Regions from separate parts of the Arthrobacter sp. StoSoilA2 genome, predicted to be linked through region 1. Evidence: riboswitches for the same ligand, from Rfam matches in the RefSeq annotation. Region 1 holds a riboswitch; each other region holds the start of a gene.

Region 1 (9,871 bases):
CATCATCGAGGTTGTCCACCATGGCAACGGCAAGGTCCAGGTCCATGTACTCGGTGGCCCAATCGTCGTCGTCGGCCGGAACGGTTTCAACGTCCTTGCCCAAAGCGGCAGCAATCCGCTCATCGACGTGGAGGGTGACTCCGGCAGCGCGAAGTGCAGCGGCAACGGCAGGCAGCACGGTGGAGCCCGAGTGTACAAGAAGGGTCTCTACGGTGTTGCAGACGCTGGGACGCTGCGTCTTGGCATTCAAAAGAATGTCAACCGCCATCTCTTCATTGGCCGATTCGTCGATGAAGATATGCACATTGCCTTCACCCGTTTCAATAACAGGCACGGCAGAGTTGGTCACGACAGTCTGGATAAGTTCCCGTCCACCCCGGGGAATCAGGACGTCAACGCGACCCCGGGCACGCATGAGCACGTTGGCGCCCTCGCGGCCGTACTGGTCCACGGTCTGCACAGCATCGGCAGGCAGGCCAACAGAGTCCAGGGCTTCCCGAAGGATCTGCACCAGGGCCTCATTGGTGTTCGCTGCAGCGGAACCACCCCGCAGGATGACGGCATTGCCGCTCTTAAGCGCGAGTCCGGCAATATCCACCGTGACATTGGGGCGGGCTTCATAAATAGCAGCAACAACGCCCATGGGGACGTTGACCTGGCGCAGGCGCAAGCCGTTGGGCAGCGTCTGGCCACGGACCACGTTGCCTACGGGGTCCGGCAGGCCAGCCAGGTTCTCCAAAGCAGCAACCAGCCCATCGATCCGGGCAGGTGTCAGCGTCAGCCGGTCAAGAAGAGCGGCAGATGTGCCATTGGCACGTCCTGCGGCAACATCCTTGGCGTTTGCTTCCAGCACGTGCTTCCGGCGCTCCTGAAGGGCAGCACCAATAGCGCGCAGGGCGCGGTCCTTCCACGCACGGTTGGCTTGACCCATACGGCGGGCGGCCTTGCGGGAGCGGTCGGCAATGGCATGGACGGCAGCCTGGACATCTTCCGGCGACAACGGAGCGCCACCTGCCACAGGGTTCTCCGGCGTTTGGCCGGCGGCACCGGAAACGTCGGAAATCACAGGGGCGTCAGGGGTCAGCGCTTCAGTCATGCTCCAAGTTTAGATGAGGGCGCAGCCTAAAGGAGTACGAGGTCGTCAACATGAACAACTTCGCGGTCGTATCCGCGGCCCATTGCCTGGCCGAGTTCCTGGGTGGAGCGTCCCAGCATGCGGGGAAGCTCCTCCGAGGAATAGTTCACCAGGCCGCGGGCAATCACTGTTCCGTCCAAAGCCACCATTTCAACGGGGTCCCCGGCTTCGAAGTCTCCGAATACGTCCGATATCCCCGCGGGCAGGAGTGACCTATGCCGGTCGCGCACTGCCTTCACCGCGCCGTCGTCGAGTATCAAGCGCCCGTGAACCGTTGCCAGGTGAGCCAGCCACAGGAGCCGGACGGGCTTGCGGCTGCCGTTGACGGCGAACCACGTTCCTACGTCCTCCCCTGCCAGGGCAGCTGCAGCATTGGGCGTCGAAGTCACCAGCGCGTGGATCCCTGACCCGGCAGCTATGGACGCCGCTTCCACTTTGGTCATCATGCCGCCGGTACCTACACCGGCCTTGCCTGCCTTGCCAATGGTCACGTCCTCGAGGTCCTGCGGACCACGAACCAAGGGGATGCGCTTGGCGCCGTGGGAGGGTGGACCGTCGTACAGGGCATCGACGTCGGAGAGCAGCACGAGTGCGTCGGCGCGCACCAGGTGTGCCACCAGGGCTGCGAGGCGATCGTTGTCCCCAAAACGGATCTCATGGGTTGCCACGGTGTCGTTCTCGTTGACGACGGGAACGACACCAAGGTTCAGCAGGCGGTCCAGGGCACGGAAAGCATTGGTGTGTTGCGTCCGGCGCATGAGGTCGTCAGCTGTCAGCAGGACCTGGCTGACCGTGACGCCGTGCGCGCTGAAAGCTTGCGTATAGCGCGCCATCAACAGGCCCTGCCCCACGCTTGCCGCAGCCTGCTGGGTAGCGAGGTCCTTCGGGCGCTTGGCGAGCCCCAGCGGGGCAAGACCTGCCGCGATGGCGCCCGAGGAAACCAGGATGATTTCAGTACCGGCGTTTCGTTTGTCAGCCAGCGCATTAACCAGCGAAGTCAGCGATTTCTCGGAAATGCCGCCCTTGATACTGGTCAGCGAGGACGAGCCCACTTTGACAACAATCCTCTTGGCGGTGGCCAGGGCCTGACGCTCAAGAACCTCTGCGTCCGGAATTTCGACAGTCCTAGTCGTCATCACCGGTATCCAGGTGGCCTTCCGTTACGGGCTGGGCACGACGACGGCTGACGGACTCAGTCCAGATGCCAGCCTTGCGCTCGGCTTCGAGTTCAGCACGGGCGGCAGCCTTCGCTTCCCGGCGCTCAAGCTGTTCATCGCGCTTTTGCGAACGTGTGGGACGGTCGCCGATGTCCGCGACGCGGATATCGGTACCACGGGGAGTCGCCAGGAGCTCGGCGCCTGCCATCATGGTGGGCTCCCAGTCGAAGACCACGCCATCGTCCTCGCCGATGACCACCGTATCGCCGGGCTTCGCTCCAACCTTGAAGAGCTCCGTCTCGACGCCCAGCTTGGCCAGGCGATCGGCCAGGTAGCCAATGGCTTCCTCGTTGGTGAAGTCGGTCTGCTTGACCCAGCGGACAGGCTTCTCGCCCAACACGCGGAACAGCGGCTCGAGGTTCTTTTCCTCGCGGCGGATCCGGAATCCGCTCTCGTTGACGGCGCGCGGACGAAGGATGGGCGGGGCAACCTTGGGAGGGGCAGTCTCTACGGCATCCCGCGCAGCCTTGACGATCTCCGCCATTGCGAAGCCAAGCTGGCGCAGGCCCTCATGGCTGGTTGCCGAGACTTCGAAGACACGGTAGCCGCGTGCTTCGAGGTCCGGACGAACGAACTCCGCCATGTCCTTGCCATCCGGAAGATCCACTTTGTTCAGGACAACAAGCTTGGGACGCTCGTTCAACGGCACTACTTCGCCGTCTACGCCGGCGTAGCTCATGTCCACGGCGTACTTCTCCAGTTCCGCCTCAATGATGGCCAGATCGGAGAGTGGATCACGGTCCGATTCCAGGGTTCCGCAGTCCAGGACGTGAACCAGGGCCGCGCAGCGTTCAACGTGGCGCAGGAAGTTGTGGCCAAGGCCCTTGCCCTCGCTGGCGCCTTCGATCAGGCCGGGCACATCGGCGATGGTGAACCGGATGTCGCCGGCCTGGACGACGCCAAGGTTGGGAATGAGGGTGGTGAAGGGGTAGTCGGCAATCTTTGGCCGGGCAGCGGACATGGCCGCAATGAGGCTGGATTTTCCAGCGGAGGGGAATCCGACCAGCGCGATATCGGCGATGGACTTCAGTTCCAGCACGATGTCGCTGGATTCGCCTTCAATGCCCAGTAGCGCGAAGCCGGGCGCGCGCCGCTTTTGCGAGGACAGTGAGGCGTTTCCGAGACCGCCCTGGCCTCCTGCCGCGGCAACATACTCCGTGCCTTCGCCCACGAGGTCAGCGAGGACCTCGCCGTCCTTCGTCTTCACCACGGTGCCGTCCGGCACGGGGAGGATCAAGGTTTCGCCGTTCTTGCCGCCACGCCAATCACCCATGCCAGGGCCACCGTTGGTGGCGTGGCGGTGGGGGGCGTGGTGGTAGTCAAGCAAGGTGGTGGTCTGCGCCGACACCCTAAGGATGACGTCTCCGCCGTTGCCGCCATTGCCGCCGTCGGGTCCACCGAGAGGCTTGAACTTTTCCCGCTTGACAGAGACACAGCCGTGGCCGCCGGTTCCGCCGGATACGTGCAGGACTACCCGGTCTACAAAGCTCGCCACGTGAATCTCCTCTTGCTGTTGCCAGCGCTGTTGCATAAACCAGAGCGCCATGGGCGCCCTAATCGATTGTAATGCGGTTAAAAGAACGGTGGAGCGGGCCGTTTGGCCCGCTCCACCGGTTCAGAACTTGTTGTTACTCTGCAGCTGCAGCAGCAACGATGTTCACTACGCGACGTCCGCGGCGAGTACCAAACTCAACCGCACCGGCCTCGAGTGCGAACAGGGTGTCGTCGCCACCGCGGCCGACGCCTGCACCGGGGTGGAAGTGGGTTCCGCGCTGGCGAACGATGATCTCGCCTGCGGAAACTACCTGGCCACCGAAACGCTTGACGCCGAGGCGCTGTGCGTTGGAGTCACGACCGTTGCGAGTGGAGCTCGCGCCTTTTTTGTGTGCCATGTGAAATGCCTGCCTCTAAATTTCTGGGGAAACTGAAAATCTGAACAGAGTAACGAAAGTTACTTGATGCTCGTGATCTTGATCTTGGTCAGTTCCTGACGGTGACCCTGGCGCTTCTTGTAGCCGGTCTTGTTCTTGAACTTCTGGATGACGATCTTGGGACCGCGAAGGTCCTCAAGGATCTCAGCCGTGACCTTGACCTTGGCCAGGTCCGCAGCAGCGGACGTGACCTTGTCGCCGTCAACCAGGAGCAAGGCGGGCAGCTCAAGCGTGCTGCCGGCTCCACCGGGGACGCGGTTAAGCGTTACGTAGTCTCCAACGGAAACTTTTTCTTGGCGGCCGCCTGCGCGGACAATCGCGTACACCACTTGGGTACTCACTTCTCTCGACGTTTCTTACTAAATTTGCGTGCGGAACCTTGAACCGGAATCAGGCTTGGTTCGCGCTGTGCCTCAACGCCGTGGACTTCAGATCGAAGCCCGCGAGTCATCCCATGAACAATTCCAAGGGGCATAACCCAAGTGTTGGCGTAAGCACCGAAGATCAAGATTACGCTAGTTTGACCTTCAGCTGCAAATGAGGCCGGGTCCGGAGGCTATCGGGTGACTTGCATCACCAGTTGTAACGGACTCTCCCGGCACCGTGCCCATACAGCCTACAGGGTTTGGGCGGGAATGCTGCGATTTGGCTGGCGACGCGCGGGAGTTTCGTCGATCGGCTATGCAGAAACCACGGAAATCGAACTCAGGCGAAGAGCCTTGGCGCATCAAAGAAGGCCGTCTCGTAGCGGCAAGAGTGTGTAAAGGCCTCAACCATGGCCTCGCGTTCCTGCGCAGAGGCCTTGAGGGCGGCTGCGTCCGTAAGGTCGATCGCTTTGCGGGTTGCGGCAGCAAACTCCTCGTCGGCGTAGGTCTTCAACCAGTCGGCGTACGGGTGGTCGCCGGGTGCGCCTGCATCCACGTAGGCCGCGTGGAGTTGCCGGCCTACCTCCGCGTACAGCCAGTAACAGGGCAGGATTGCTGCGAGCAACACAGCGTAACTGCCGGACGCGGAAGTGGCCAGGAGGTGGTCCACGTACGACTTGGTCACGGGTCCGGTCTGCGTCGGAGCCGGGCGCGTGCTCAGCCAGTTCCGATGAAGCTCGGACTCGACCTCAAGGCAGGTCTGTGACGCCTTGGCCCAGAAGAGCTGCTCTTCCTCAGTGGGGGCAAGGGCACCGGCGCGGGCCAGAACCCGGGAATAGCCGTTGAGGTAGATGGCATCCTGGGCAAGGTAGTAGTTGAACTCGGGCTCAGGGAGCCTCCCCGACTGCAGGCCCTGGATGAAGGCCAGGCCGTAGATTGCGTCCAACTCCGGCGTGGCTTCCGCCCAAAGTCGCGCGGCAAAATCGCCGGACCGGCCAGCAGGATTCCGTGTCGGCTCCAGATGGTGAAAGTGCTGGATCGGCCCGCTGCCCCTGCCCACGTCGAGCCCGTCGGCCGCAGAAAGGGCCTGCAGCAGCCACGGCTTAACCTCCCGCAGTGACGCTTCCCAGTCACCTCTGCGGGCCTGCACCGTGGCCAATGCCGAGGAGAGCGAACAGCCCGTTCCGTGGCTGTTCCGGGTATCCACGCGGGGACCGGCCACCTCGATAACGTCCTGCCGCAGCAAGCCGCTCGTATTGACCAAGGCATCAGGACATTCCGCTCCTGCCAAATGGCCACCCTTCACCAGGATGGTCGTTCCACATTCGGCAGCCAGACGCTTGCCTTGGTCAAGGGCAGTGGCCCAGTCCGGGGCGTCAGGCTCCCCCAGCAACATAGCCAGTTCGGGAAGGTTGGGGGTAACGAGATCCGCCAAAGGCAGGAGGCTGCGCAGGGCGGCTTCGGCGTTCCCACGCAGAAGCCGGTCGCCGCTGGTGGCCACCATCACCGGGTCAAGGACCACGACGGCGGGACGCACGTCTTCGAGCCAGCTGCGGACTTCGTGGATGACGGACGCGTCACCCAACATCCCGATCTTGACGGCATCAATCTCAATATCGCTGCTGACGGCATCCAGTTGCTGGCGCAGGAACTCCACGGGCGGAACATGGACTGCACTGACTCCAAGGGTGTTCTGTGCCGTGAGCGCCGTGATGGCAGCCATTCCGTAACCACCGTGCGCAGCAATGCTCTTCAGGTCTGCCTGGATCCCTGCGCCTCCGGACGGATCCGAACCGGCAATGCTAAGCACCCGCGGATGTTGCCGGGCAGCCACGGGTCCGCCAACGCTACCGGCGGGGTCAAGGGGGTAGACAGGGGAACTCGACAATGAAGCCATGATGGACATCCCTTCGCCGGTGCTAACCGGACAGGTTCAACGGGTCTGGATCTCAGCCAGGCCCAGCGCCCGGCACCCCGTGTCAGTTTCCTAGCGTAGCCGGGAAGTCCAGCGGTCCGGGAACCGGCCTGCTTGGGTGCATGGATGTGACTGCCGGCGACAAAAGAGTCCCGCAGTATCCGACGACATCGGATACTGCGGGACTCTTTCAATACGTCATCAGTGCTGACGTGCTTACAACTCCGAAGCTGGAACTCCTACGCCGAGGATGATGGGCTCGTCAGCTGCCTTCTTTTTGGCAGGCTCTTCCGCTGCCGGCGCTTTGGCCTCGTGGGCCGTTCCACCCGCGGCTGCGGCAGTTACCTCGTGGTGCTCCACGCTGGTTTCGTTTGCGGCACCCTGTGCCCTGCTCGCGCTACGGTTCCTTCGGCCTCGACTTCCACGCGAACGCGAAGAACGATCGTTCTGACCGTCGGTGGCCGCAGCACTGGCGGCGGAGGTAGTGGCAGCGGAGGCAGCGGAAGTTTCGGAAGCCGTGGCAGGTCCGGAAACCGTATCCACAGTCTTTTCCTCGTCAGCCGGTGCAGCACCGAGGTGCGAGAACGCCTCCGCCAGCAGGTCCAGGCTCATGGCCGGCTTGCCCGCAGATGGTTCCTCATGGTGCTCCACGAATGGAAGCGCCACTTCTTCGCCGCCGAAGCGCAAAACGGGCGTGGACCGTGCCTCCCGAACCGCTGCTTCATGGCTGGCGGCATCAGCTGCGGCCGCTCCCCCGGCATCGCCGGTTGCCGTATCAGACACGGATTCAGCCGTGTCGTGATGCTGACCGGCTGCGCGTGCCAGTTCCTCCGCGCGGTGAACTTCGTCGTCGTGCAAGTGCGCGGCATGCGCTGCAGCGGCGATGGTGGCAAGAGCCGCCCTGGTCGCCTCGGCCTTCGCCTGGCGAACGGGGTCAACCGACTCCTTGCCACTTGGCGCAGCTACCGGGGCGGCAGCGGTGCTGTGGGTGGAGACTGCTTCCTCGGCTACCGCTCCCCCACCTTTCCCACGGCGACGCTTGCGTTCATTCCGGGCAGCAGGCTGTTGCGGTTCTGTGTGTGGACGGTGGTGCTCGGCGGCAACTACATTGGCGCGTCGGTGTTCCACGGGCTCATCATGGGTGACGACGCCGCGTCCGGCGCAGTGCTCGCACTGCTCACCGAACACTTCAAGCAAGCCTGTGCCCATGCGCTTGCGTGTCATCTGCACCAGGCCAAGCGACGTCACTTCAGCCACTTGATGCTTGGTGCGGTCACGGCCCAGGCATTCCACCAATCGGCGGAGTACCAGGTCACGGTTGGATTCAAGGACCATGTCGATGAAGTCGATGACAATGATGCCGCCGATATCGCGCAGGCGCAGCTGGCGAACTACTTCCTCGGCCGCTTCAAGGTTGTTCTTGGTGACGGTTTCTTCAAGGTTTCCACCGCTGCCGGTGAACTTACCTGTGTTGACGTCCACGACGGTCATGGCCTCGGTGCGGTCGATGACAAGGGAACCGCCGGACGGCAGGAAGACCTTGCGCTCCAGGGCCTTGTGGATCTGTTCGTCGATCCGCCAGGCCGCAAAAATGTCCTGGTCCTTGGTCCACTTTTCAAGGCGGCCCACCAAATCGGGAGCAACGTAGGTGACGTAAGCCTCAATGGTGTCCCACGCGTCGTCGCCGGACACAATCAGCTTGGAAAAGTCCTCGTTGAAGACATCCCGGACCACCTTGATGGTGAGGTCAGGTTCGCCGTAGAGCAGTTCGGGTGCCAGCACCTTGGTGGAGGACGCCTGGCCTTCAATGCCCTCCCACTGCGCGCGCAAACGGTTGATGTCGTGCGTCAGTTCTTCCTCGGAGGCACCTTCAGCGGCCGTGCGCACGATGACGCCGGCGTTCTCAGGCAAACGGTCCTTGAGGATGCGCTTGAGGCGGTTGCGTTCGACGTCGGGCAGTTTGCGCGAGATGCCGGTCATGGAACCGCCAGGCACGTACACAAGGTAGCGGCCCGGGAGGGAAATCTGGCTTGTGAGGCGCGCGCCCTTGTGGCCTACAGGATCCTTGGTCACCTGCACCAGGACAGAATCACCGGACTTGAGGGCATTCTCGATCCGGCGCGGCTGTCCCTCGAGATTGACGGCGTCCCAGTTGACTTCGCCGGCGTAAAGAACTGCGTTGCGCCCGCGTCCGATGTCCACGAAGGCAGCTTCCATGGACGGCAGAACATTCTGGACCTTGCCCAGGTACACGTTGCCGATCAGCGAATCCTGCTGGGTCTTGGACACAAAGTGCTCAGCAAGCACGCCGTCTTCAAGGACCGCAATCTGGATTCTATCGTCGCGCTGGCGGACGATCATCTGGCGATCCACGGACTCTCGGCGGGCAAGGAACTCAGCCTCTGTGATCACCTGGCGGCGGCGTCCGGTCTCGCGGGACTCGCGGCGGCGCTGCTTCTTGGCCTCTAGCCTGGTGGAACCCTTAACACTGGTAACCCGGTTTGACGGGGCCGTCTCAGTGATCGGGCGGGGCGCGCGGACACGGGTCACCGTGTTGGGCGGGTCATCGTCCGAGCCGCCAGTCAGTTCAAGGTCCTGGTCACCCCGGCGGCGACGCCGACGACGACGCGACGTGACGCCCTCTTCGAGCGCTTCCGCTACCGGAGCATCTTCTTCATCCTCAGCCTCAGCGCCGTCCTCGGAATCGGTCTCATCGCGTTCAGTCCCGCGGCGGCCACGCCGGCCACGGCTACGGCGACGACGACGGCTGCTGGAATCCTCCAGCTCGTCAGTTGACCCGGCTTCCGGAGTTTCTGCTTCAGACTCTTCGGCCTTTTCCTCTACGGCGGGGCGGGCAACGGTGCTCAGATCAGGGGCCTGGAAGATCATCGAGGTAATGGAGACAGGTTCCAGGAACAACGACGTTGAACCGGGGGCGGACTCCTCGGCAGCTTCGGCCTCTTCCTCGGCGGGAACGTCGCCCTCCACGGGAAGGTCGCCCTGGGTAGCCGGCGCAGGCTGGGACCCCGCATCCGGCGTCGTGATTTCTTCAACGGCTTCCACGGCGGAAGACGCTTCGGGGGCTGGCGCCTCCGCGCTGACCGTTGCCTCAACGTCCTTGGGCTTGGTAGTCCGACGACGGCGGACCGGCTTTTCGGGGGCAGGTTCGGCATCGGTTTCCGGCTGGGACGCTACTCCGGCCTGATCGTCAAAACCCGGGAGGGGCTCGGCAGGCACCGTTGTCTTGCGCGCACGGGTACGGCGCGCCGGCGCCTTCACAGCTGCTTCGGTCGGTTCAGTGCCGGTGG
Region 2 (9,871 bases), 1.4 Mb from region 1:
GCCGGAATCGCCAGGATCCGTCAGGAAGTCCAGAAGATCGAGGCCACATTGATCCGGATCATGGGAACGCGTGAGGAACTCGACGCTCTCCAGGATGAAGCAACCCCGGGCATGGAAGGGGCAGCCCTGTGAAAGAACTCGTTCTGTTGGTGACTGCTGTCATCCTGAGCCTGGCTGCGGTGGGAGCGATCATCCGTATCGCCATTGGCCCCTCCTTGCTGGACCGCGTTTTGGCATCGGATGTCCTGCTGGCCATTCTTGGAGCCGCGCTGGCGATCGATATGGCGATGAACCGGCACCTGAACAACTTGGTGTTGCTCGTGGCTCTCGCCGTGATCGGCTTTGTAGGCTCCGTAACGTTTGCCCGGTTTGTCGCGGATCGGAGGGATCAGAGCAATGACTCCTGAACCTACTGGCGTGGATGCCGTAATCGACGCGGTGACGGCCGTGTTTCTTGTGGTGGGTGCCCTGATGTCGCTTGGCGCAGCAATTGGCCTCCTGCGGTTCCCCGACCTCATGAGCCGCATGCACGCGGCAACGAAGCCGCAAGTCCTGGGTCTTTTCCTGATGCTTGCAGCCATGGGTCTGCAAATGCGCACATGGTGGGTTTGGCCGGTTCTCGTGGTGGCCTGGATATTCCAACTGCTGACCGCACCGGTCTCCGCACACATGGTGGGCCGCTCCGCTTACCGAACCAAGCATGGGCACCGCGAACTGCTCACAAAGGATGAGCTTGAAGCGGTTGTCCAAAGGGCAGCCGGCGACGATTCTACCTAGACGATGTCGTGGGTCTTTGCGAAGCGGGCGATGGCACGCTGGGTGCCACGGCTCGCGAAAACCTGGATGAGCGTACTGACGAAGGCCGAAATCAGCGCGAAGGACAAGGCTGAGCGGAGGCTCGTTTCCATATCGTCGTGGCCCGTGGGCGGCTTGTTGCCGGTGGCCTTTTCCCAGCCCTTGTTGACCAACTTGGTGCCGACGAATCCGGCTGCAAGGCTTACTCCGGCACCCAGCAGCTTGAAAAAGAGGTTCATGCCCCCAGCCTAGCCTCACATGCAGGCGGGTTGGGACTAGCGGCGGTTTTCGCGTTCCTTGAGGAAAGCTGCCATGGAACCGCGTGGTGCCAGGACAGGAACAACATCGTGATCGGCTTCCCAGACGGCATCCACGGTTCCGAGACCGGAAATTTCCTTGAGCAGGTAATACGTGGGCGGCATCAGCTGCAATTTACCGGCCGCCTCGGCCGCCAGGATCCCGTCCACCGGCATCCAGAGTGATTGCCACGCTTCAGTGGTTTGGTGCTGGGGTGCTGCTTCCGGAGCAGGCTTGGCTACATAGAAGTACGTGTCGAAGCGCTTGGGCATGTCCGTGGGCGTGACCCAGTTTGCCCAGGGGCGAAGGTCTGAGGCGTCAAGGCGAAGTCCGGCCTCCTCCCAAACTTCCCGCAGGGCAGCGGTGAGCACCATGCCTGACTTTGCCGGGGCCTGTACAGGATCGACGGCGATGGAACTCAGATGCCAGTCTGCAGCGTGCTGTTCCAGCAGCCGGACAGGGTAATCCCATCCATCCTGGTCAGCGGCATCAACCCGGCCGCCCGGAAAGACCACCATGCCGGCGGCGAAGTCCATGGTGGCAACCCTGTGCTGGACGAAGGCCTCAAGCCCGCCCGGTGCGTCACGGAGCAGGATGACGCTCGCGGCAAGGCGGGGTTGGGGAACTGGCATGTCCGTAATGGGAAGGTCCGTCATGAATTACCCCTTTGCCGCGTCGATTCCTGCTGGATCATTGTCTCAGGTCCTGTTGTGGGGCCCGGTGTGCGTGCTCAGACCGGAGAATGGGGCGCAGAGCCGGCCCCGCAACGCAGGAGAAAGGGGAGCCAACCGCTTTGTGACTAGCCCAAGGAGCCCACGAACACCCACAGGTGTAAACTGAACCACGCCCATAAGGGCAGATTAATAACGACAGGGGAGCGCCGCCGTCGGACCTTGCAGAGATGCAGGTGACGCGAGGGCGCTGAGAGTGCGGACAGCCGCAGACCCTCGAACCTGATCCGGTTAGTACCGGCGCAAGGGAGTCGAGCTTCTCAGAGTGTCCGGATCCGGGCGGCGCAGGCCGGCCGGGGGTTTCCGGGGAGCACTTTCCCCTCCTGTACCTCAGGAGGCAGAAAAAATGACCACGGCAAGCGTGAAGAAGACCAGTTATAACTGGCGTGTTGTAGACATCGTGGTGGCAGCTTTGATTGCCATCGCCGGCGGCGTGATCTTCTGGGCCTGGTCCCAGGGCGCCGCAATCGTATCCATCCCCATGAACGCCACGTATCCGCCGCTCACCGGTTTGATCGCCGGTGGCTGGATGATCCCGGCCGTCCTGGGCATGCTCATCATCCGCAAGCCGGGCGCAGCCCTGTTCTGCGAAGCCGTCGCCGCCACCGGCGAACTCATCATGGGTTCCCAGTACGGCACCACCGTCCTCATCTCCGGCGTCCTCCAGGGACTGGGTGCGGAACTCGTCTTCGCTGCGTTCCGGTACAAGAAGTTCGACCTCTCCGCTGCACTCCTCGCAGGTGCCGGCTCGGGCCTCTTCTGCGGTCTCAACGATTCCTTCCTGCCTTGGGGCTGGAACATCGCCTACGAAGCAATCGACAAGCTGGCTTACATCGCCTTCACCACGCTCTCCGGTGCGATCATCGCGGGCGCGCTGTCCTGGGTTGCCACCCGCGGGCTGGCCAAGACCGGTGTACTGAGCTCCTTCGCGTCGCGGAAGGCTGCTTCGGAGCCCGTCTTCAACTAATGCCTGCCACGCAAAGCAGCGGCCAGGTACGGCCTGCCGCCATCACCGCCCAAGGGTGGGGATGGCGGCATGCCGGACGTTCCACACCCGCCATCCAGGACCTCGATCTCCGGATCGAGCCCGGTGAGCGCGTGCTCTTGCTGGGTCCATCGGGCGCAGGGAAATCGACACTGCTCCACGCCCTCGCCGGTGTGCTGGGTGATGAGGAGGACGATTCCGACGAGACCGGCTCGCTGCTGATCGACGGCGTTGCTCCCCGCGAACAGCGCGGCCGCGCAGGTCTGATGCAGCAGGATCCGGAAACCCAGGTAGTGCTCTCCCGGGTGGGTGACGATGTCGCGTTTGGCGCCGAAAACCTGGCCGTTCCCCGGGAAGAAATTTGGGCGCGCGTCCATGAAGCGCTCGACGACGTCGGGTTGCGCACCGCTGCAGGCGGCGGCTTGGCACTGGAGCACCCGACGGCGGCCCTCTCCGGCGGGCAGAAGCAGCGCCTTGCGTTGGCTGGCATCCTGGCGATGCGGCCCGGGCTGATCCTCCTGGACGAACCTACGGCCAACCTGGATCCGGTGGGCGTGCTCGAGGTTCGGGACGCCGTACAGCGCTGCCTGGACAAGACCGGCGCCACTTTGGTTGTCGTTGAACACCGTGTGTCCGTGTGGAAGGACCTGGTGGACAGGATCGTGGTCCTCCAGCCACCCTCGGCCGGGGGCGGTGTGCTCCTGGACGGCCCCCCGGATCAGGTGCTCACAGAGGCCCGCACCATGTTGATGGCAGCGGGAGTGTGGGTGCCCGGGTACGTTCCGACGACCCGCGCCCGCAGGAGCACAAGTCAGGAGTTGGGCGGCCATGAATCCACGCACCAGCTCCTCCTCGTCGCACAGGACCTGGCTGTTTCCCGTGGGAAGTCCCGCCGCCGCCGTTTCAAGACCATCCCGCCCGTCCCCGTGCAATCGGATATCAGTGCACAAGTACGGGCTGGCCAGGCACTGACCATCACGGGTCCGAACGGTGCAGGCAAATCTACTTTTGCGCTCACATTGGCCGGCCTTCTGGCGCCGGTTGACGGCAAGGTGAGTGCCGCCGTCGAGCTTTCCGAGGGAGCTGGAATCGACCCGTTCAAGTGGAAGGCGGATCAGCTGATTTCCCGCATTGGCACCGTGTTCCAGGAACCGGAGCACCAGTTTGTGACGGGCAAGGTTCTGGACGAGCTGATGTTCGGACCAAAGCATCTGGGCCACGGCGAAGAACGCGTGGATGAATTGCTGGAGCGTTTGCGGCTCACGCATTTGGTGGACGCGAATCCTTACACGTTGTCCGGCGGCGAGAAGCGCAGGTTGTCCGTGGCCACGGTCCTTGCGGCCCACCCTAAGGTGCTGGTGCTGGACGAGCCCACGTTCGGCCAGGACGCCAACACCTGGGCCGAACTGGCATCCTTCCTCTCTGAACTGCTCGATGCTGGAACAGCCGTTGTGTCCGTGACGCACGACGAAGAATTCAGCGCGGTCCTGGGCGGCACCGAGCTCCGGCTGGATCCAGCTACGCCGCAAGTTCCGGACCCGCACAGCGAAGCAGCCCGCCAGGAAGCCGGTGCTGCATGAGGGACGCCCTGAACCTGCGCGGCAACCACGCCCTCCTTACGCGCGCCAACCCCTTGGTTAAGTTTGTGTCCGTGTTCCTCATTTCGCTGGTGCTGGCATTGTCGATCGACTGGGTGTCCGCTTCAACGGCCCTCGTCGCCGAGCTGGCCCTGTTCCCGTTGGCTGGCCTCACGCTGGGGCTTCTATGGCAGCGGGCCTGGCCGCTCATCATCGCTGCAGCGATAGGTGGCTGGAGCACCGCAATCGTGGCGGCTGACAGCGGGGCCGTACTGCTCGACGTCGGACTCTGGTCCATCAGCGAAGGTTCCCTCCAGCTGGGGCTGGGTTTCATGCTGCGCGGCTTGGCGATTGCGCTGCCAGCGATCCTGCTGATGACCTGCACCGACCCCACCGACCTGGCCGACGCGCTGGCACAAAAGGCAAGACTGCCACACCGCTTTGTCCTTGGCTCGCTGGCCGCGATGCGCCTGGTGGGATTGATGGCTGAGGAATGGCAGACCATCGGCATGGCCAGGCGGGCCCGCGGAGTGGGTTCGCAGGGCAGTCCGCTGCAACGGCTCAAGGCAACGCTTGGACAGAGCTTCGGGCTGCTGGTCCAGGCAGTGCGTCGGGCTTCCCGGCTGGCCATCACCATGGAGGCGCGTGGTTTCGGTGGCGGGCAGAGAACGTGGGCCCGGGAATCCACTTACTCCCTCCTGGATGTCTGGGTCCTCCTGGGCGGCCTCGTCATCGCTGCCGCTGCTGTACTGGCGGCCGTCGGCGCTGGAACGTGGAGTTTCGTCTGGCGTTAGCTCTTCCGTTGGATCTTCTCGAACCTTGCCCGGGTGAGGAACCCCAACTGGGCTTCCTTTTCAGCCAGCTGGATGACGGGGCCAAGCTCGAAACACGTGGTCTCGAGGCGGCGAACTGCCTTTGCGTTGCGGGCGTCCGGCTCAACAATGATCCGGTCCTTGCCGGGCAGGGAAAACATGTATCGGATGAGGGACGTGACGAGACGTGGTGTGAAGTTGGGAATCGGACGCCTTGCAGGCGCCAGCAGCAAATGCATTCCGATGTCCTCCTCCCGCGCCGGGTATGCCTCGCCTACCGGATCGTGTAACGGTTCATAAGTCTGGAAGAGCGCCAGCGGCTCGCCATCGACCACCACCAAAAAGGCATGGTGAGTGTCCAAGGAATCAAGGAACCCGTAAATCTCCAGGACGTCCTCGCGCGAATGCTCCAGCATGCCCCAGAACCTGGCACGAGGCTGGCTGACCCAACCATGAATGAGGTCAAGGTCTTCGGCGGGAACCAAAGGGACGATCCGCAGTACGCCCCATCCGTGGAGTTCTTCGGTGTAGATCGTGGTCCGGACAGCGAAGTCCCGGGTGCTTGTGGTCATGATTTCCTTTGGGCTGGGCTGGGCTGGGCTGGGCTGGGGTGGGCTGGGCTGGGCTGGGGTGGGCTGGGCTGGGGAGGGCTTGCTGGGCTTGGTTCGTGCGTATTAGGGGGCGTCTTAGGGGTGGTCGTGACTGAGCTCGCTCCAGTCCGTGACCACAGGGATCATCTTTCCTGAGGCCCAGAGCGGCATCTGGTCTGTAAAATGTGGGTGCTCCGGCCGTCCGGCAGCGCCGAATGGCACAATCCAACGGCTGTTGCTGCGATCGGACAGGTCCCAGACATAGCGGGCCACGGGTCCGCGGAAACTGCGGTCGTCCACACCAGGGAGGCTTTCGGTGCAGAGTACGCATCCGGTATCTCCGCTTAGCTCTGCGGTTGGTGCGGAAGCGGCGAGGTCGCCTGGGAGAACGTGGACCGCCAGGAGCTTATGCCGATCGCCCCATACGGCACCGTCCAGCAAGGAGTCTTCCAAGGCTGCATCCTCGAGTGCGGCCGCGGCCTCCACAGCCATATCGATACCAAGCTGCGAGGCTCTAACCAACAGCGTTTCAAGGGCGAAACCGATGCGTGAAGCCACCGACAGCCAGGGTCCGAACAGAGGGGAGTACCCGGTAGGTTCAGCCAGAGCCGCCAGCGCGGGATGACGGGCTATGCGCTGAACCAAGGCGCCCCGCCATGACGCGAAAACGGCCGCAGTGTGGCTGCCGGCCGCCATTGTCCCGTCCCACTCGAGCAGCAGCGTTCGCAGTGCCTTGGCCTCCCTGGACATATCTGCCGGGTCGAGGTTGCCCAGCACCTCCCGGAACATGGGCCATGGACCGAGCAAGGAATCCATATGGATGGATTGCATGTGGTCCACGGTCAGTTCACCATGCACTTCCTCCAGAAGCTCCCGGATCCGCAGAGCCCTATGGGCGGGGGCGAACTCCATCGCTACGGCCTCGCCGCCGCCTGCAGCACGATCATTGGCGCTGACTGCAAGCCGTTGGACCTCTGTGCGCGGCAGGACAATGTAATCGCCGTCCCAGGCATGCCGTGCCGACAACGCCGGAGCAGGCAACCGACGGTTGGCCGGATTTCGTTGGGGAACCAATCCAGCCACGAAATGCCGTACCGCTCCGGCAGCATCAGCAGTCACGACGCTGTTGACCGGTTCCACCCACGAATCGAAGGCTGCTTCGACGTCGCCCACACTCCCGCTTCTCAGCAGCGGCAGGAGGGCTTCGAAACCGAGCCGCCCCTCAACCTGCGCCGGGAAACGCAAACTCAACGCGGCGCCGTCGGGCGTTTCCGAGATCACTGGACCGCGGGCGGTCTCGATGATCTCCACTGTCTCTGTGCCTACAGAGTCGCCATGACGGATGTGGATGGTTTCGCTACTTACGACGGCGGGTTCCCAGCCTCGCGGGCCGTGCGCCTCGACGCGCTCGCCACCCGCCTCCGGGGCGGGGACGCGGCGCAACTGCTCTTCGAAGAGGTCCTGGTAGTCGGCCATGGCGTTGGTGACGGCCCAGGCGGTCTTTCCGGTGTGGCCAAAATGCGGCAGCCCGGGGACGCCGGGAAACGCGAAGCCGACTGCGTCGAACTCCGGGCACGCAAGCCGAACCTGCTGGTACACACCGGGGAGTTCCATGAGGCGGTGTGGGTCGCCGGCGATCAGGGGGAGTCCGCTCGCGGTCATTGAGCCGTGGACCGCCCACGCGTTGCTGCCGGACCAGACCGGGGCTTCGATGCTGAACAAGCTGATGGCATCGTGGCCCAGCGTCCTGGCCACGTGGGCGCGGAAAAGTTTGTTGGGGAAGGTGGAGAACAGAATGTGATGCACCAGGAACACCCCTAGCGGCGTCCAAGGGTTCCACGGTTCGGGTGCGCTGCCGGAACCGTCAAATTCGGGCCCGCCGCGCAGATTGTTGGCCAGCGCGTGGTTGACGCCTGCAACATACTGGCCAACCCATCGTTGGGTTGCGGGATCCAGCCCGTTGAAACAATGGCGGGCAGTCTCGTTCAGCCGGGACTGGCGGGCAAAACGATCCCACACCACCGCATCGGGCCCTAAAACTTCAGCCATGCGGCCCTCCGAGCGCCAGCGCTCCAGCTCAATCTGCCATGATCGATCCGTTGCTGCGTTCATGCCCTGCAGGAAGGCGAGTTCATCCGCGGACCCGGCCCACAGATGGGGGATTCCCCAGTGATCGCGGTAAACCCCGGAGCCGTTTGGCGGGGCGGGGTTTTGCGTCGGGGGCGTCATTCTCTCAGACCGCTTTCAAGCTTAGGTTAGGCTTACTTAAGTTCAAGATAGGTTGCTTCGGCCCGGTTCTCAAATCGTGGGGCTTTCCATGAAGAAGCTGATTTTGAGGCGGAGTTATCGCACTATGCGGGTACCGTGTGATGTTTGCCGCTGAATCGGCAATTTGTTCAGCAGTTCTAGCTCACTTGTGATATTTCTTGAGTATGACGCAACCTACCGCCGAGAATGTAGGCCTCCTGCTCCGCGACGCGCGAAGCGAAAAGGGCTGGACGCAGGGGCAGTTGGCTTCCGAGCTGGGAACCAGCCAGAGCGCTATCGCCCGGATGGAGCAGGGCAAACAGAATCTCAGCCTCAGAATGATCGAGCGGCTGGAGGCCATCTTCGGCCGTTCCATCGTCAAAGTAGGCAAGCCGCAGATGACTCACCTCCGGGTGGAGGGCGGCCACACGCTGTCCGGCGAAGTGGATGTCAACAGCAGCAAGAATGCCGGCGTGGCTCTGCTTTGTGCAAGCCTGATCAACCGCGGCACCACCACGCTGCGTCGCTTGGCCCGCATTGAGGAAGTCAACCGGATCGTTGAGGTGCTGACGTCCATCGGCGTCGAATGCACCTGGCTCAACGGCAGCGACCTCCGTATCCGCAGGCCCGAAGTGCTTGACCTTGAGTCGATGGATGTGGAAGCAGCCCGGCGCACACGCAGCGTCATTATGCTGCTCGGCCCCCTCCTGGACGAGACCGCCGAGTACCTGCTTCCCTATGCCGGTGGATGCGACCTCGGCACGCGCACCGTTGAACCGCACATGCAGGCATTGCGCCAGTTCGGGCTGACGGTGGGGGCAAAGTCCGGCTTCTACTCCGTGGTGGCACCCCCTGCCGATGGGCACGACCGTTCCTTCGTCCTCTCCGAACGTGGCGACACCGTCACCGAGAACGCGATCATGGCTGCCGCGCACCGCGAGGGCACCACCGTGATCCGCAACGCGAGCCCTAATTACATGGTCCAGGATCTTTGCTTCTACCTGCAGGGCTTGGGCGTGACCATCGAGGGCGTCGGCACCACGACTTTGAAGATCACGGGCCGGTCAGCCATAGACGTGGAGATCGAATACTTCCCGTCCGAGGATCCCATCGAAGCCATGAGCCTCATCACCGCGGGCATCGTCACGAACTCCGAGGTCACCATCCGCCGGGTTCCCATCGAATTCATGGAAATCGAGCTCGCCACCCTGGAACAAATGGGCCAGAAGCTGGAAATCTCGGGTGAATACACGGCCCGCAACGGCCGGACGCGTTTGGTGGATGTCACCACCAAGCCTTCTGAACTCCACGCGCCACAGGACAAGATCCACCCCATGCCGTTCCCGGGGCTCAACATCGACAACCTGCCCTTCTTCGCAGTGATTGCAGGCAATGCCGAGGGCCAGACGATGATCCACGACTGGGTCTACGAGAACCGCGCCATCTACCTGACGGAGCTCAACAAGCTGGGCGCCCAAGTGCAGCTCCTGGACCCGCACCGGATCTACGTCAACGGACCCACCAAGTGGCGCGCCGCGGAAATTGGCTGCCCGCCGGCCCTGCGTCCGGCAGCGTGCCTGCTCCTGGCCATGTTGGCTGCCCGTGGAACGTCCGAGCTTCGCAACATTTACGTGATTGAACGCGGCTACGAGGACCTGGCCGAGCGACTGAACACCATTGGCGCCAAGGTGGAGTACTTCCAGGACTAGGAACTCCTGCAACGCGGGGTCACTTAGAGCCCATGTAAGGCCCTGACATGGGCCGTAAGTGACCCCGCGTTGCTGTAACCCGGATGCCGCATGATGCACACTGGTGCCATGCGGACTTTCGGGGTGGA
Region 3 (9,871 bases), 440 kb from region 1:
AAGTTCCGGACTCGTCCGCCTCTTCCAGGCTGCATCCAAGACCGCAAAAGACGTTGGCGCCCAGACGGCCCTCGGCTCCCGCGGCCTTTCCATCGTCTCTGTAGCCCTGGATCTGGCAACGGACCTCTCTGACAGTGACGATTGGTCTGCCAAGAAGGTAGTCGTCTTCGGAACGGGCGCCTACGCCGGGGCCACCATGTCCCTGCTCCGCGAACGCGGATGCACCGATGTTTCCGTCTACTCCTCCTCCGGCCGCGCCGAGGGTTTCGTCGCTACCCGGGGTGGGACAGCGCTCGACGCCGACAGCCTTCCGGCGGCGGTTGCCGCCGCCGACGTCATGATCGGGTGCAGCGGTTCGGACACGCGCGTTGAAGCCGATGATCTTGCGCGGGTCAGGGCAAATTCAGGTAAGCCACTAATCGCGATCGATCTTGCGCTCACCCACGACTTCGACCCCGCAGTAGGCGAGCTCGACGGCGTCGAGCTCCTCACGCTTGAATCCGTACGTCTCGCTGCACCCCAGGAACAGGCAGAATCCCTGTCCCATGCCAGCGAGATCGTCAATGGGGCTGCGTCCGCCTTCGAAGCGGAACGCGAATCCCGCTCCGTCGACTCCGCGATCGTAGCCCTGCGCCGCCACACCATGAACGTACTGGATGCGGAGATGGAAAAAGTCCGCGCCCGCCACGGATGCACCGCTGCCGCCGAAGAAGTGGAATTTGCGCTCCGCCGGATGGTTAAGCAACTCCTCCACATTCCAACGGTGCGCGCCCGCGAACTTGCAGCCAACGGGCAGCAGGACGACTACGTGGCCGCACTGGAAGCCCTGTACGGCATCCAGGTAGAGCAGCCCCAGGCTCCTGCTGCTGCAGAATGCCCCGTGGACCACGAGCAACTCCGCTCCGAAAGCGCCTAGCCAACCGGAATCAGCTGAAGGCGTTCACGCCCGTCAGCTCGGCCGATAGTTCCCACAACTTCCGCGCATCTGCCCTGTCAATCGCGTGCGCATCGACTCCCCTGTACCTTGCCAGGGGCGAATCCTTGTCCGTGGGTTCGGCAATGTCACAATCCTCGCAGTAGACACCACCCATACCGGCCAAAGCCGGAGACGTTGCAGCCCAGACAGACGTCGCGGCGCCTTGCTCCGGCGTCTTGAAACCCTCACGGAGGTTTCCTTCGGCGTCCATCCATCCCGCAGCCACCATTTCTTCCTGAGGCAGGTGGCGTTGGAGTTCGGTCATGATTCCGCCGGGGTGGACCGCGAAAGCACGGACGCCCGATTCCCGGCCCAGGCGGTCCAGCTCCACGGCGAAGAGCGAATTCGCGGTTTTGGCCTGCCCATAGGCGCGCCATTTGTCATAGCCGGACGTGAAATTGATGTCGTCAAAGCGGATGGGTGAGAGCTTGTGGCCGGTGGAGGAAAGGGACACAACCCTCGCGTTCCCGGAGGCGGCAAGTGCAGGCCACAACAGGTTGACCAGCGTGTAATGCCCCAAGTGGTTCGTGGCGAACTGAGCCTCCCAGCCCGGCCCAACGCGATGCTCCGGGCTTGCCATAATCGCCGCGTTGTTGATCAGGATGTCCAGGGTGTCGTGCTGGTCCAGGTAGCGCGTTGAGAACGCCTTGACGGCCGCTTGGTCGGCGAGGTCCAGGGCGTCCGCTTCCACGGTGTCCGCCAAACCTGCCTCTGCCAGCACCTTCCGTGCGTGTTCGAGCCTGCGCGCCGGAACGGTAACCGCCGCCCCGGCCGAGGCCAAAGCCCGCACTGTCTCCAGTCCAAGCCCGGAGTAACCACCGGTGACAATTGCCGCCTTACCCGTCAGGTCAAGGCCTTCTACCACTTCCATGGCGGTTGAGCCGTGCCCAAAACCGGAGCCGATGGGGCGTTGGGGCGTTGCTGTGGATTCTTCGCTCATGCTTGAGCTTTGCACAGATCAGGACCGATGCAGGCAACGACTAGTAGACAGGCTTTTCGGGCTCGACGTCGCGGACCCAGGCGAGGATACCGCCGTCGAGATGGCTGACGCGCTTGTAGCCTGCCTTCTGCGCGGCCTCCAGGACCGCAGCAGAGCGCGTCCCGGCCTTGCAGTGGAACACGATGTCCTTGTCCTGCGGCAAGTCCACCCAGGCCTCGCCTGAAAGAATCCTGCCCTGCGGGATAAGGACCGATCCATCGATGTTCACGATGCTGTGCTCGCCGGACTCGCGGACATCCACCAGTTCAAAGTCGCGTTCACCCGCCTCCCGCTCGGCCAACATCCGCGCGAGGTCTTTGGCAGTGACCGTGTGCTCCTGGTCAGTGGCCGCAGCCGGAGTCACCCCACAGAATGCCTCATAATCCACGAGTTCAGTGATGGGCTCCGCTTCAGGATCCTTGGAGACCTTGATTTCGCGCCAGCTGCCGCCAAGCGCATCGAACAGCGCCACCCGGCCAAGCAAGGAACGGCCGACGCCGGTAATCAGCTTGACTGCCTCAGTCACCATGAGGGATCCAACGGCAGCACACAACATACCGAAGACTCCGCCCTCACCGCATGAAGGCACTGAGCCGGCAGGCGGGGCTTCAGGGTAGAGGTCGCGATAGGTGGGGCCGTGCTCGGCCCAGAAGACGCTGACTTGCCCGTCGAAGCGGAAGATGGAGCCCCAGACGTACGGCTTGCCGAGAATCGCGGCGGCGTCGTTGACCAGGTAACGGGTGGCAAAGTTGTCCGCACCGTCCAGGATGAGATCGTAATCCGCGAACAGCTCCAGGGCATTCGAGGAGTCAAGGCGGACGTTGTGGAGGACAACATCCACCAAAGGGTTGAGCTCCGCAATGGCCTTCCGCGCAGATTCGATTTTGGGCGTGCCCACATCGCTGACGCCGTGGATGACCTGCCGCTGCAAATTGCTGAGGTCTACGTCGTCGTCGTCGACGATTCCCAGGGTTCCAACGCCCGCCGCGGCGAGGTACAGCAATGCCGGAGATCCCAGCCCGCCGGCACCTATGACAAGAACTTTCGCATTCTTAAGCCTGCGTTGGCCCAGAGCGCCGATTTCCGGAATGATGAGATGCCGGGAGTACCGTTCCACCTCGGCCGACGTTAGTTCGGCGGCCGGTTCAACGAGGGGCGGCAGGACGGCGGGCGCGGGGCGGGCAGCAAGAATTGAGGCCATACCCCAATGTATGCCTGCCGATGCCGCCCGGTCATATTACCCACCGGTACAGTGGTCATAACTGCAAAGGAAAGGCGGCAGACTGTGGCTGACGGCACACGGGCAAACGATGGAGCACCAGCGAAGCAAGAACGGACTGGTTCGACGCGTTCAGCAAGGTTGCCCCGGGACGAGCGCCGCGCGCAGTTGCTGAACGCCGCCTTGGAAGTTTTCGTATCCAACGGCTTCCACGGTGCGGCCATGGACGAAATTGCCGAGACAGCACATGTGAGCAAGCCGGTCCTGTATCAGCACTTCCCTTCCAAGCGCGAGCTGTACATGGCACTGCTGGACAGCCACCTGGCCGCCCTGACCGATTTGATGCTCAATGCCCTGAACTCCACCACGGATAACAAAGAGCGCGTGAAGGCAGTCATGCGGGCCTACTACAGGTTCATCGCCGACGACGACCAAGCCCACCGCCTGGTTTTCGAGTCTGACCTCATCAATGACCCCGATGTCAGCTCGCGCTTGGAAACGTTCAACAAAACGTTCGCCGACGCAGTGGCCCACGTCATCGCCGAGGACACCAAGTTGCCCCCTCTGGAGGCGCAGCTCCTTGGCCGCGGACTGGCAGGAATGGCGCAGGTCAGCGCCCGCTACTGGCTCGAAACCGATGGAAACCTCGACCTCGATGTAGCCAGTGATCTGATCTATCGTTTAGCTTGGCGCGGAATCAGTCGATTCCCCAAAGAGTCCTAAGCTACAAATAGAGGACTGACTTAAAACTTGATTGGCTTGGAGGCCTTGCTGTGGAAGTAAAGATCGGCATTCAGAATGTTGGCCGTGAAATTGTGCTCGAATCCGCACTCGATGCTGATGCTGTCGCCAAGATTGTCGGAGAGGCCATCTCCAAGGGATCGGATCTGCGGCTCACGGATGAGAAGGGCCGCCAGATCATCGTTCCCGGCAATGTGCTGGGCTACGTTGAAATTGGTGCCGAGGAAGTGCGCCGCGTCGGTTTCGGCGCACTCTAGCGGTTCCCGGTTACAGCTGCCGCTAAGGAGTCTCCATGCTTTCACTCGTTGTGGTGGTTCTTGCCACGATCGCTACAGGATTCATCGTGTGGGCAAATGACAAGCGACACGGCAAGTACGGGATCGCATTGCCGGCGGGCGTTTCGGCAACCGTCGGCGTGCTCAGCTGGATAGCTTTCATCATGGCAGGCTTTGGTTACCAGCCCGGCCTGACCTGGATCCCCTGGGTCCTCCCCATCGTGTTGGGGACGGTCATCGCGATTGCCGTTGTGGTCTTTCTGGGCCGCAAGCGCACCCAGCATGACACCGCCGCCCTCACCAAAGCCCTGAGGCTCTAGGCACTGTTCACTCAATAAACTTCGCTGGCCATCGCCCATGGGTGATGGCCAGCGAAGTTTAACGTTCAATCCCGTTCAAGCCCCTGGGTAGCGACGCGGCTGCTGGGTAGCGATCCGGCTGCTGGGTAGCGATCCGGCTGCGCCTTGGCACCGGACGCCGCTGCCGCCTCGCTCACGGCGGTCGCAGCGGCGATGTCGCGTTGGGTCACCTGGCCCCCGGCGTCATGGGAAACGTAACGCAGGAACACCTTGTTGTAACGCCAGTCAAGATCCGGATGGTGGTTCTGTTCCTCGGCAATCCGGCCAATGGCGGCGATGAGCGCCAAGGCGTCGGCCGCCGTTGAGGTTTTGAACACGGTCACGAGGCCGTCCTGGAGCTTCCAGTCCGGGAGGTCCTTGAGGGCGGCCTCCATGGCGACCTGGGTCAATTGCTCTTTCCTGTCAGCCACCACGGCTCCTTCATTCAGAGGAACTCTGCCCGGCCTTCCATGGCCGATGACGCGAGGGCGTGCTCCCGGCGCGGAATACGGCCAGCCTGCTTGGCCAGCCTACCGGCGATCACCGCGTGTTTGAAGGCTTCGCCCATCTGCACCGGATTCTGCGCACGGGTCACGGCTGTTGCCAGCAGGACAGCATCGCAGCCCAGCTCCATCGCAAGCGCGGCATCGGAGGCGGTCCCGATGCCGGCGTCGAGCACTACCGGTACGGAGGCCCGGGACACGATCAGTTCGATGTTGTGCGGGTTCAGGATGCCCAGCCCCGTTCCAATAGGCGAACCGAGGGGCATGACAGCTGTGGCGCCCAGGTTTTCCAGGCGCAGCGCCAGAACGGGATCGTCATTGGTGTAAGCGAAAACCTTGAAGCCGCGGTTCACCAGCTGTTCCGTGGCCTCAACGAGTTCCACCGCGTCCGGAAGAAGCGTGTGTTCATCGGCAATGACTTCCAATTTCACCCAGTCCGTCTCCAGGGCCTCCCGGGCGAGCTCCGCGGTCATCACGGCGTCCTTGGCAGTAAAACAGCCAGCCGTGTTCGGCAGGACCCGGATGTTGTGGTCCACCAGGAGCTGGAACAATGAACCTGTCTCGGCCGGTGAGTATCGGCGCATCGCAACAGTGGTCAATTCCGTTCCTGAAGCCAGGAGGGCTGCTCCCAACCCGTCCAGGCTCGGCGCACCACCGGTACCCATGATCAGGCGGGAGCCGAATTCGACGCCGTCGATCACCAAAGCGTCAGTGCTCACGTCAGTTTTTGCTGCGGTCATTTTTCAGCCTCCCTGGACTGCGGTTACGAGTTCGAGTTCGTCTCCATCGGCGAGCGCAGTCGCTGCCCATTGGCTGCGCGGCACAACCTCCGAATTACGTGCGACGGCGACACCCAGCTTGCCGCCGTCGGCTGCCTGTCCCCGGTGGTCCAGCGCGCGGCCTGTGATGGCACTGACGAGTGTGCTCACGGACGCGTCGTCCGCCACGGCGTGTTCGGAGCCGTTGAGTTTGATGTTCATGGTGTGTCCTTGATTGCTGGTTGGAGGAGGTGATCCTGAGTTGCCGTAAATCGATCAGGCCGGAAAATGGACCATCGGGGGTCGGCTGGGCCGCTGATCAGTCCGCCTACGATTTTGGCGGCCACAGGCGTCAAGAGAACGCCGTGGCGGAAGAACCCGGTGGCGATCACGAGACCGTCGATGGTGCCCCCGGGCCCGGTAACTCGTCCAAGTAGGGGTGCGTTGTCCGGTGTGCCTGGCCGTGCACGGGCTGTCGCTTCCAACAGTTCCAGCTCCGCCACGGCAGGAACCAACACTTGGGCGTCACGCAGGAGTTGATAGACGCCCCCGGCGGACACTGCGTTGCTGGACGCAGACAACCCGTCCTCCCGCTGGGTGGCTCCAATCACCACCGTTCCGTCGTCGCGGGGGACGATGTAGACCGGCACCCCGCGGACCATGCCCCGGATGGTGGATGTGAGCAGCGGCTGGAGGTGTTGGGGAACGCGCAGCCTGAGAATGTCGCCGTAAACGGGCCGCAGGGGCAGGTTGAGACCCTCGGGGAGACCGCCGATCCTGGCTGCATCCAGCCCGCAGGCGAGCACAGTCTCTGAGGCCCAAACAACGCGCCCGGCGCCCGAATCGAGCTGGACCCCGCAGACGCGTTCCCCGTCCCAGAGCAAACGGGACGCTTGGAACGGCAGGGCGAAACCGTCCTCCGCTCCGGAAACCCAGGTTGCGTCACTTGGTCCGTGGGCTGATAACCCGTCCAGGAGGCATCGTGCAAGGCGCCGCGGATCCACTTGGTGATCGGCCGGTATGTCGAAGGCACAGGAAATCCCGGGGCTGAGCAAAGGCTCGCGCTCGCGCGCTTCACGCAAAGACAGTGGCTCCACGCGCAGCCCCGCGGCCTGCTGGACCGTGCGGAGGTCTGCCAGCGCACGGCGGTCGGCGGCGTCCGCACCAACGGCGATTGTCGACGTCGTGCGGTATCCGGCGGCTGATTCGCTGCCGTGGACGCTCCGGACGAAAGCCGGCCACAGTTGGGAGGATTCCAGCATGAGTTCCAGGAGGTCTTCCTCCTGGTAGTGGAGTTCACTGACCGGAGCCAGCATTCCGGCGGCAGCGAACGTCGCACCCGCTGCGGGAGTGGGATCAATGAGGACCACAGAGCGGCCCTGACGGCGGGCTTCGTGGGCGATGCCAAGGCCGATGACGCCACCACCAATGACTGCCACGTCTGCCTGCAAGGGGATTTGGCGGGATTCTGCCATATGTTTCCTTCCCTACGCCGGTATTAGCCGGATCAGGTCAAGCGGTCGGCGCTGAAGCCCTCTCAGCCGGACGGTCATATGACGCTGTCACGGCTCCCGCAGTACGTGCCCAGTTTAGAGGAACTACTCTGGTTTCCATGACCCAGCATGATGTCCACACCACTGCCCGCCTTTACTTGTGCACTGATGCCCGCAAACGCCAGGGCGATTTCGAAGACTTCGTCGACGCCGCGTTTGAGGGCGGCGTCGACATCATCCAGCTTCGCGACAAGACGCTCGAGGCCGCCGAGGAGCTTGAGGTCCTGGAGGTCCTGCACAACGTTGCCCAGCGGCACGGAAGGCTGTGGGCCGTCAACGACCGCGCCGATGTTGCCAGTATTTCCGGGGCTCCGGTGTTCCATATCGGCCAAAAAGACATCCCGTTACGCGCTGCACGGCACCTCCTCCACGACCGCACGGTCATCGGCCTGTCCACCCATACCCCGGACCAGGTTGACGCCGCGATAGCTGCCTCCCCCGGCAGGAGCGGACTGGATTATTTCTGTGTTGGCCCGGTGTGGGCAACGCCCACAAAGCCAGGCCGTGAAGCAGTTGGGCTGGACCTGGTCACATATGCCGCGGAAGCCGTAAAGCGCGCGGATGAGGAGACCGTAGGCGGCGTCCTCCTCCCCTGGTTCGCCATCGGCGGCATAGACCTCACCAATGTTGAACAGGTGGTTGCAGCCGGAGCCAGCCGGATCGTGGTGGTACGTGCCATCACTGAGGCGGAGGACCCGACGGCGGCGGCCAAGACCTTGCTGGAAGCGCTCGACGCCGGATAACCACCCCGGCGCCTTGGCTGCTGCGGAGGATATTCGAAAGTGTCCTAAGCCGTGAGCCCCAGCCCGGACATGCGTCGCCCATGCCGCTCCGCCAGCTCAGCGGTGAGGGCCTTGACTGCATTGCGTGCATCCCCGCCGCCCTTGAGCAGCGGTCCCAGCTGGGGATGTTCCATGCCTACGCGTTGTGCTTGCGTCAGGGCTTCACCGACCAGGCGGCGGCCCCACAAAGCCAGGCGCGACGCCAGGCGGGGGTCATCAGACAGGGCCCTTCGCAGGAGGATGCGTAAAACTTCCGTGGCTTGGTCGGCGGAGGCCACCTTCTGGACAAAGAGTTGCGTCCCGCCGTCAAGGAATGACGCGACCATGCGGTAGAAGTCCGATGACACGGTGTCGATCACATAGGCCTTCATGACGGATTCAAACCAGTCCGCTGGCTTTGTTCGCTCGTGGAAGTGGTCAAACGAGCGCTGGAACGGAAGCATGGCTTCTTCGGCATCGAGTCCCATCTCCGAGAGCCGGCTGCTGATCAAGGCGAAGTTTCCGTAAGCGCCGACGGCGATCTTTGCCAGCACTGCCCTGTCATGGAGGTTGGGAGCGTACCGGGAGTCGAAAGACAGCCGGCCAAACGCGGAGAGCTCGCCGTACGCCATGGCCCCCAGCAGCTCCGAAGAGAGTCGCTGGATGCGAGCATTATCGTCCAAGGAAGTGCTCATGGTCCAAGACTATCCAGCGATTTCGGGCTAACCTGATTTTCGTGTCACATCATCGGATTTCGCCCAACGTCGACGACTCGTCGGACCAGCTCGCGGCGGCATTTGCAGCCCTCCGGACCGAACTGGAGCTCCCGGGCGAGTATCCGGCCGAAGCCGTGGCGGAAGCCCGCAAAGCGGTAGAAAACCATACGCTGCCGGACCGTGACCTCAGGGACATTCCCTTTGTGACCATTGATCCCGCCACGTCCACCGACCTGGACCAAGCAGTGTTCATTGAACGTGCCGGCGACGGTTACAAAGTCCTCTACGCAATCGCGGACGTGCCATCCTTCGTTGCTCCCGGCGGGGCGCTCGATGCCGAAACCCGGCAACGGGGACAAACGTTTTACGCTCCTGACGGGAGGATCCCGCTGCACCCGGAGGTCATCAGCGAAAACGCCGGCAGCCTGCTGGCCGGTCAGGACTGCAGCGCCTTCGTGTGGGACTTCGAACTGGACCGCAATGCGGAGGTAACCGCCACGTCCGTGGCCCGTGGCACTGTCCGTAGCCGCACGAAGCTCAGTTACAAAGGTGCCCAGGAGCAGATCGATGCCGGCACAGCCCCGGAGGTCCTTGAGCTCCTCAAAGAGGTTGGCCTGAAGCGGGTGGAGCTGGAACGACTCCGCGGTGGCGCCAACCTGAACATGCCGGAGCAGGAAATCGTCCAGGCGACAGGTGGCGGAGGCTACAGGATTGTGGCCGCGCCGTCCTTGCCTGTGGAGGACTGGAATGCGCAGATATCCCTCATGACCGGGATGGCGGCCGCCCAACTGATGCTTGACGGAAAAGTGGGCATCCTGCGCACCATGCCGGCACCGGATGAGCGGTCACTGCTCCATTTCAAACGCCAGACAAAGGCCCTCGGGAAACCCTGGGACGGCGAGATCACCTACGGTGAGTACCTTCGGACACTTGACGCTTCGGATCCCAAACAACTTGCGATCCTGCACTCGGCAGGCACACTCTTCCGCGGCGCTGGATACACGCCTTTCGATGGCGAACTTCCCCCCAACATCATCCAGTCAGCCATCGGC

What was found. Region 1 has a riboswitch for thiamine pyrophosphate ahead of LDN82_RS13190 (bifunctional hydroxymethylpyrimidine kinase/phosphomethylpyrimidine kinase). Riboswitches for the same ligand answer to the same signal wherever they lie in the genome.
Region 2: another riboswitch for thiamine pyrophosphate. It lies ahead of LDN82_RS19725 (ECF transporter S component); the one in region 1 lies ahead of LDN82_RS13190 (bifunctional hydroxymethylpyrimidine kinase/phosphomethylpyrimidine kinase).
Region 3: another riboswitch for thiamine pyrophosphate. It lies ahead of thiO (glycine oxidase ThiO); the one in region 1 lies ahead of LDN82_RS13190 (bifunctional hydroxymethylpyrimidine kinase/phosphomethylpyrimidine kinase).

Annotation. Positions count from the first base shown of each region.
Region 1 covers NZ_AP024643.1:2,905,755-2,915,625, forward strand. Annotated here, with positions in the region: gene LDN82_RS13165 (glutamate-5-semialdehyde dehydrogenase) at 1-1,096, opposite strand, end outside; gene proB (glutamate 5-kinase) at 1,123-2,271, opposite strand; gene obgE (GTPase ObgE) at 2,261-3,847, opposite strand; gene rpmA (50S ribosomal protein L27) at 3,981-4,244, opposite strand; gene rplU (50S ribosomal protein L21) at 4,304-4,612, opposite strand; gene LDN82_RS13190 (bifunctional hydroxymethylpyrimidine kinase/phosphomethylpyrimidine kinase) at 4,989-6,545, opposite strand; TPP riboswitch at 6,537-6,635, opposite strand; gene LDN82_RS13195 (Rne/Rng family ribonuclease) at 6,780-9,871, opposite strand, start outside.
Region 2 covers NZ_AP024643.1:4,317,713-4,327,583, reverse strand. Annotated here, with positions in the region: gene LDN82_RS19750 (Na+/H+ antiporter subunit E) at 1-132, shown strand, start outside; gene LDN82_RS19745 (monovalent cation/H+ antiporter complex subunit F) at 129-407, shown strand; gene mnhG (monovalent cation/H(+) antiporter subunit G) at 397-777, shown strand; gene LDN82_RS19735 (DUF4235 domain-containing protein) at 774-1,034, opposite strand; gene LDN82_RS19730 (NUDIX hydrolase) at 1,071-1,748, opposite strand; TPP riboswitch at 1,954-2,090, shown strand; gene LDN82_RS19725 (ECF transporter S component) at 2,170-2,790, shown strand; gene LDN82_RS19720 (ABC transporter ATP-binding protein) at 2,790-4,388, shown strand; gene LDN82_RS19715 (energy-coupling factor transporter transmembrane component T) at 4,385-5,179, shown strand; gene LDN82_RS19710 (GNAT family N-acetyltransferase) at 5,176-5,769, opposite strand; gene LDN82_RS19705 (penicillin acylase family protein) at 5,884-8,016, opposite strand; gene LDN82_RS19700 (UDP-N-acetylglucosamine 1-carboxyvinyltransferase) at 8,220-9,743, shown strand; gene LDN82_RS19695 (glutamate--cysteine ligase) at 9,852-9,871, shown strand, end outside.
Region 3 covers NZ_AP024643.1:3,343,065-3,352,935, forward strand. Annotated here, with positions in the region: gene LDN82_RS15120 (glutamyl-tRNA reductase) at 1-916, shown strand, start outside; gene LDN82_RS15125 (SDR family NAD(P)-dependent oxidoreductase) at 927-1,916, opposite strand; gene moeB (molybdopterin-synthase adenylyltransferase MoeB) at 1,957-3,156, opposite strand; gene LDN82_RS15135 (TetR/AcrR family transcriptional regulator) at 3,163-3,897, shown strand; gene LDN82_RS15140 (DUF3107 domain-containing protein) at 3,948-4,172, shown strand; gene LDN82_RS15145 (hypothetical protein) at 4,208-4,510, shown strand; gene LDN82_RS15150 (4a-hydroxytetrahydrobiopterin dehydratase) at 4,576-4,959, opposite strand; gene LDN82_RS15155 (thiazole synthase) at 4,974-5,771, opposite strand; gene thiS (sulfur carrier protein ThiS) at 5,775-6,011, opposite strand; gene thiO (glycine oxidase ThiO) at 6,008-7,264, opposite strand; TPP riboswitch at 7,257-7,374, opposite strand; gene thiE (thiamine phosphate synthase) at 7,402-8,085, shown strand; gene LDN82_RS15175 (ferritin-like fold-containing protein) at 8,130-8,798, opposite strand; gene LDN82_RS15180 (RNB domain-containing ribonuclease) at 8,840-9,871, shown strand, end outside.